3 regions of the Alloactinosynnema sp. L-07 genome follow, and region 3 is predicted to be linked to each of the others. Evidence: riboswitches for the same ligand, from Rfam matches in the RefSeq annotation. Region 3 holds a riboswitch; each other region holds the start of a gene.
What was found. A riboswitch is a leader RNA that binds a small molecule or an ion and turns the genes downstream of it on or off. The one in region 3 is predicted to bind S-adenosylmethionine.

Region 1: linked by a shared signal. The riboswitch ahead of BN1701_RS30190 (methionine ABC transporter ATP-binding protein) and the one ahead of thrC (threonine synthase) in region 3 are both predicted to bind S-adenosylmethionine.
Region 2: linked by a shared signal. The riboswitch ahead of BN1701_RS15900 (aminotransferase class V-fold PLP-dependent enzyme) and the one ahead of thrC (threonine synthase) in region 3 are both predicted to bind S-adenosylmethionine.

Annotation. Positions count from the first base shown of each region.
Region 1 is NZ_LN850107.1:6,604,709-6,606,968, reverse strand. It holds gene BN1701_RS30190 (methionine ABC transporter ATP-binding protein) at 1-784, opposite strand, end outside; SAM riboswitch class I at 973-1,063, opposite strand; gene rsmA (16S rRNA (adenine(1518)-N(6)/adenine(1519)-N(6))-dimethyltransferase RsmA) at 1,163-2,008, opposite strand.
Region 2 is NZ_LN850107.1:3,629,678-3,631,937, forward strand. It holds gene BN1701_RS15900 (aminotransferase class V-fold PLP-dependent enzyme) at 1-1,296, opposite strand, end outside; SAM riboswitch class IV at 1,330-1,444, opposite strand; gene BN1701_RS15905 (potassium/proton antiporter) at 1,517-2,260, opposite strand, start outside.
Region 3 is NZ_LN850107.1:495,329-497,588, forward strand. It holds gene thrC (threonine synthase) at 1-1,079, opposite strand, end outside; SAM riboswitch class I at 1,091-1,221, opposite strand; gene holA (DNA polymerase III subunit delta) at 1,330-2,260, shown strand, end outside.

The DNA of each region.
Region 1 (2,260 bases), 6.1 Mb from region 3:
AGCCGACGAGGATGACCTCGGCCTGCCGGTCATGCCGCGGACCGACCGGGATCTCGATCTCGGGCAGCAGCGTCTGCGCGATGCGGCTCGCCGGGTCCTGGATCAGCGAGAGCAGTTGGCCGCTCTCCTGCACCTTGCCCGCCTCCAGCAGCGCCACGTCGTCGGCGATGCGGCGGACCACGGCGGTGTCGCTGGTGGCGATGAGGACGGTGGAGCCCAGCTCGGCGCGGGCCCGGTCGAGCACCGCGAGCACGCCGGCGGTCGCGTCGGCGTCGAGGCCCTTGGTGGGGTCGTCGGCCAGCAGCAGGCCCGGCTCGCCGACGAGGGCCTTCGCCACGGACACCCGCGCGCGCTGGCCGTCGGTGAGAGCGTCGGGGTAAGCGGCGGCCTTGTCGGTCAGGCCAATCAGGTCGAGCAGCTTGCCGACCCGCTCGCGGCGCTGCGGGCCGTCGACCCCGGCCTGCTCCAGCGGGATGGCGATGTTGCCCGCGGCGGTGCGCTGCGGCAGCAGGTCACCGTGCTGGATGACCCCGATGCGGCGGCGCGCGGCGCGCAGCCTGCGCGGGTCGAGCGCGGCGGTGTTGTAGCCCTCGACCCGGATGACGCCGCTGTCCGGGCGCTCCTGCAGCGAGATCAGCCGCGCGAGGGTGGACTTGCCGGAACCGGCGGGGCCGACCACGCCGGTGATGGTGCCCGCGGGCACCTCAAGGGTGACGTTCTCGAGTGCGACGACCGGGCCGGTGTCGCCCCAGAAGGACTTGGTGAGGTTCTCAACGGTGATCATGATCTACTCCAACGAGGCGTGACGGCAGCCCGCTGGAAGGTCCGTGAAGGACCTTGCCGGGGCTGGGTGCAGGAAGAGGACGAAGTACGCGCAGATCAGCTGGATACGCGCATTCGGCGACACGCCATCGCCGTTCGCCTGCAGTGGTCTATGACCCGCCTGCTCGTCAGAATGCCCATCGGTGTATTCCTCCATCGCTCCTGGCGGTAGCACCTGCCCAACGATGGGTGGTTGCTGCGGCGTCGCAGAGCCAGATCTCTCGGCCGCTCGGGATGGATGCATAACGAGTAGACCCGATCGGGTGGGCTGTACGCAAGCCGCCAACCGCAGGTAGATGGGCCCACGTTCCCAACGTCACACTCTCGGAGTGCTCTGGATTCAGCGTTGTTGGGCTATCCGGACGAACGCGTCGACGGTGAGCTGCTCACCGCGCAGGCCGGGATCGACTCCGGCCTTGATCAGGATCTCCTCCGCCCGCGCCGCCGACCCCGCCCAGCCCGCCAGCGCGGCCCGCAGCGTCTTGCGCCGCTGGGCGAAGGCGGCGTCGACGACGGCGAAGACGGCCTGCCGGTCGGCGTCCGGGGATTCGCGGCGGGTCATGAGGACCAGGGCGGAGTCGACGTTGGGCACCGGCCAGAAGACCGCGCGGGGCACGGTGGCCACCCGCTTGGCCTCGGAGTACCAAGCGACCTTGACGCTGGGCACGCCGTAGACCTTCGAGCCCGGCCCCGCGGCCATCCGGTCGGCGACCTCGGCCTGGACCATGACGAGGACGGTCCGCAGGCTCGGCAGCTCGGCCAGCAGGTGCAGGACGACGGGGACGGCGACGTTGTAGGGCAGGTTCGCGACCAGCGCGGTCGGCGCGGCGGCGAGTTGGTCGGCTTTGACGCGCATGGCGTCGGCTTCCAGGACGTGCAGCCGGTCGGCCAATTCGGGGGCGCGCTCGCCGACTGTGACCGGGAGTCGCTTGGCCAGGACGGGGTCGATCTCGACGGCCAGCAGCTGCCTGCAGGCTGGGAGCAGCGCCAAGGTGAGCGAGCCGAGACCGGGCCCCACCTCCAGCACGATGTCGTCATCCCCTAGGTGGGCGGCGGTGACGATGCGGCGGACGGTGTTGGGGTCGTGGACGAAGTTCTGGCCGAGCTTCTTGGTCGGGCGGACGTCGAGGTCGCCTGCGAGCTTGCGGACGTCAGCGGGGCCGAGCAGGGCAGGACCAGTCACCAACGGAGCCTATCCCTAGGGGTCGGTAGTCCTACGGGATGACTCGCTGCGGTCCCAGGACCCGACTGCGGACCGATGCCCGCGTGCCCCGCCCGAAGGCAGGCTCGATGGCATGAGGGCGCTGAAGGGAAGGTCATGAAGAAGGTTCTGGGGGACGTTCTGTCAGGTGTCGCGGCCGTGGCGCTGGTGCTCGGCGGCGGGGCGACGATGCTGCTCGTGGGAAACCCGCACAGCCAAGCCGCGCCCGCCGTGACC
Region 2 (2,260 bases), 3.1 Mb from region 3:
CTCCACCTCGGCGTAGTCGTAGGCGGGTCCGTCAGCGGCCAGCGAGCGCAGCGCGGCCACGAGTCGGTCGATGTGTTCGGCGGTCGTGCCAAGGCCGATGCTGGCGCGCACGGCCCGCTGCTCCCGCGCCCCCGCGCGGCCCAGGAGCCTGCGGGTGGCGATGTGGGCGCAGAACGCGCCGTCGCGCACGCCGATGCCGTGTTCGGCCGACAGCGCCGCGGCGGCCAGACCAGCGTCGAGGCCGTCGATGCTGAAGCTGAGCACGCCGACCCGGTCCTGCTCGGGGCCGAACAGCTCCAGCACCCGCAGCCCAGGGATGGCCGTCAGGCCCGCGCGCAGCCGCGCGAACAGCGCCCGCTCGTGCGCGGCGACGCCCGCCCAGTCCCGCGCGAGGACCTCGCAGGCCACGGCCAGCGCGTGCACGCCGACGACGTTGGGCGAGCCCGCCTCGTGCCGCTCGGGCACCGCGGTCCAGGCCACGCCGAGCCGGTCGCCCCAGTCCACGACCTGGCGGGTGGCCCCGCCGCCGACCAGGTACGGGTCGGCGGCCTGCAGCCAGTCGGAGCGGCCGATCAGCGCGCCCGCGCCGAACGGGGCGTAGAGCTTGTGGCCGGAGAGCACGACGTAGTCGACGTCGAGCGCCTTGATGTCGACCGGCCGATGCGGCGCGAGCTGCGCGGCGTCGAGCGCGACCCGGGCGCCGTGCCTGCGCGCGACCGCGGCCAGCGCGGCGATCGGCCACACCTCACCGGTGACGTTGGACGCGCCGGTCAGCACCACCAGCCGGGGCCCGACCGGGCACTCGGCGAGCGCGGCGTCGAGGGCGAGCACGGTGTCACCGGCGTGCGGCGGGGTCTCGATCCGACGCACGCGCGGCCCGCGCCACGGCAGCAGGGCGGCGTGGTGCTCGGTGTCGAACAGCACGACCGATGTGCCCTTGGGCAGCGAGCGGGCCAGCAGGTTGAGGCTGTCGGTGGTGTTGCGGGTGAACACGACCGCGTCCGACGAGCGCGCGCCGACGAATTTCCGCAGCGTGTCGCGGGCCTGGCCGTAGACGCTCGTGCACACCTTCGAGGCGAACCCGGCGCCCCGGTGCACGCTGGCGTACCAGGGCAGCAGCTCGTCGACGGCGTCGCGGACGGCGTCCAGACAGGGGGCGCTGGCGGCGTGGTCGAGGTTGGCGTAGGGCACCTCGCGGCCGTCGAGCAGCGGCACGGTCAGCCGGGAGCCGACCACGGAGGGCACGGTGGTCTCACAGGCTTCGGCGACTCGGGCGGTCGGCAGGGCGAGCGTCATGGCTGGCTCCGGGTCCGTGGGACCCCACCGAGGGGTCCGCGCTTGCCCGCTCACACCACGCGACGGGCCGGGTCCTCACCCGGGGCACCCCACCGCGGAGGAGGGTTGCCGTCCAGCTAGCCGGGGCTTGACGCTGGCGCTCATGACCTTGTTCCCGACGCTAGCGCACAAGACACACTCACGCAGCCCCGTCCAAATCTTGGGACTCCAAAGCATTCGACTAGCCGGAACCGGTCTCGCCTTTCCACCGCGCGTAGCGGCCCGCCCGGTCGACCGCGCGGATCCGGGTCTCGGTGGCCGAGCGGACCGCCTGGGTGGTGACCACGAGCACCTGGTCGCCCTCCTGCAGCCGGGTCGTCGGCCCCGGAGTGAAGCCCTTGCCGTCGCGGGCGACCAGGCTGACCGTGGCCCCCGGCGGCAGCCGCAGCTCGGCCAGGTACACGCCGTGCAGCTTGGAGCCGACCGGGATGGTGACCTGCAGCAGCTCGGCGTCGAGTTCGTCGAGGGTGGCCACGTCGACGTCGATCTCCCTGGCGCTGGCGCCGGTGTCCAGGCGCAGCACCTTCGACAGCGTCCGCAGGGTGCCGCCCTGGACCAGGGTCAGCACGATGACGAGCACGAACACCGCGTCGACCAGCTGGTAGGCCCCGTCGACGCCTTGGGACAGCGGGATCATGGCCAGCACGATCGGCACGGCGCCGCGCAGGCCCGCCCAGGAGAGGAAGACCTGTTCTCGCCATGGCACGCGGAACGGGGTCATCGTCAGCAGCACCGACGCGGGCCGGGCCAGCAGCGTCACCACCGCGCCCGCCACCAGGCCGGGCACGATCGCGTCCAGCAGCCGCGCGGGCGACGCGAACAGTCCCAACAGGACGAACAGGCCGATCTGCGCGAGCCAGCCGAGCCCCTCGGCGAACGACAAGGTGTCGGCGCGGTGCGGCAGTTTGGAGTTGCCCAGCACCAG
Region 3 (2,260 bases):
CCCGCGGTCTCGGCGAAGATGCCCTCGGTGCGGGCCAGCAGGCGGATGCCTTCGACGACCTCGGCGTCGGTGACGTCCTCGACCGCGCCGCCGGTGCGGCGGACGGCGTCGAGGACGTAGGGGCCGTCGGCGGGGGCGCCGATGGCCAGGCTGCGGGCGATCGTGTCGGGCTTGACCGGGGCGATCACGTCGCTGCCCGCCTTGAAGGCGGCGGAGACGGGGGAGCAGCCGGTGGCCTGGGCGCCGAAGATCCGGTACGGGGTGGCCTCGACCAGGCCCAGCTCACCGAACTCGCGGAAGGCCTTGTCCACCTTGGTCAGCTGCGAGCCGGAGGCGACCGGGATGACGACCTGCTCCGGTAGGCGCCAGCCGAGCTGTTCGGCGACCTCGTAGCCCAGGGTCTTGGAGCCCTCGGCGTAGTACGGGCGGACGTTGACGTTGACGAACGCCCAGTCCTCGTGCTCGGCGGCGAGCTCGGTGGCCAGGCGGTTGACGTCGTCGTAGTTGCCGTCGATCGCGATCAGGGAGCCGTCGTAGACGGCCGAGGTGAGGATCTTGGCCTTTTCGAGAGAGGAGGGGACCAGCACAACTGAATCCCAGCCCGCGCGGGCGGCCGCGGCGGCAACGGCGTTGGCCAAGTTGCCGGTGGAGGGGCAGGCCAGCACCTTGAAGCCGAGCTCGCGGGCGGCGGCGAGTGCCACGGCGACGACGCGGTCCTTGAAGGAGTGTGTCGGGTTGCCGGTGTCGTCCTTGACCCACAGCGAGCGCACGCCGAGCGCGGCGGCGAGGCGGTCGGCCTTGACCAGGCGGGTCAGGCCGGGGTCGGTGTTGGGGTGGGCGTCGACGTGGGCCGGGACGGGCAGCAGGCCGCGGTAGCGCCAGATGGAGCGGGGACCCGCTTCGATGTCGGCCCGAGTGATGTTGCCGAACTCGTAGGCGACTTCGAGCGGGCCGAAACACTCGGCGCAGGCGAATTCCGGGGCGAGAGGCGTCTGGTGGCCGCATTCCCGACAGGACAGGGCGCGAGCCGGTCCGAGGTCGAGCGCGGTCGAACGCTGGGCGTCAACTGTCGATGTCATCGCGAGGTATCTCCTCATCTGTCCCGCGAGCGGGTCGGAATTGGCACCGTGATCGCGCACATGCGCCTCGCGAAGAGGACATGCGCTCACGCCGGTTGCCGGGGCTTCGTCGGGCCGTTCCCTCTGCCCCTCTGGATGAGCGGTATTAAGTTGTGGCACCGACGCTACGGCACGGTGTCCGGCGCATGCCACCGCGTGTCCAGCATCCGAGAGGGCTTGCGCGCCCAAGGACGTGGCAGGATCTCTGGACGTGAACTCGCCCGCGGTCACCCCACCCCCGTTGCAACTCGTCCTGGGGGAGGAGGAACTGCTGGTCGAGCGCGCCGTCCGGGCCGCGCTCGACACCGCGCGGCTCGCCGACGCCAGTGCGGACCTGACGCGGGTGCGCGTGGCTGAGCTCACAGGCCCTGAGCTGGCCGAACTGGTCTCGCCGTCGCTGTTCGCGGAGGCGCGGGTGATCGTTCTGGACGCCGCGCACGACGCCACGCAGGACATCGTCGCCCCGGTGGTCGCCTACGCCAAGTCGCCGTCAGAAGGCATCGTGCTTGTTGTGGTGCACAACGGCGGCGGGCGCAAGGCGGGCAAGGACATCGTCGCCGCGCTGCGCAAGGGTGGAGCGGCCGTCACCGAGTGCGCGAAGATCACCAAGCCCGCGGAGCGCGAGGCGTTCGTGCGCAACGAGATCCGGCGCGCGGGTGGCAAGACCGATCCGGCTGCCGTGGCCGCGCTCATCGACTCGGTCGGCTCGGACCTGCGCGAGCTGGCGGCGGCGTCGGCGCAGCTGGTCGCCGACGCGGCGGGCGCGGTGACCGAGGAAGCGGTCCGGCGCTACCACCGGGGGCGGGCCGACGTGACCGGGTTCGCCGTCGCGGAGAAGGCCGTCACCGGCGACGTGGCCGGGGCGCTCGAGGCGCTGCGCTGGGCGATGCAGCTCGGGGTCGCCCACGTGCTGGTCGCCGACGCTCTCGCGGACGCGGTGCGGACGGTGGCGCGGGTCGCGGGCGCGGGCCGGGCCGACCCGTTCCGGCTGGCGGGCGAGTTGGGCATGCCCGCGTGGAAGGTCAAGAAGGCGCTGGCGCAGAGCCGCGGCTGGAAACCCGCTGGTCTCGCTGAGGCCATGAAGGTGGTCGCCGACGTCAACGCCGACGTCAAGGGCGTGGCCGCCGATCCCGACTACGCGC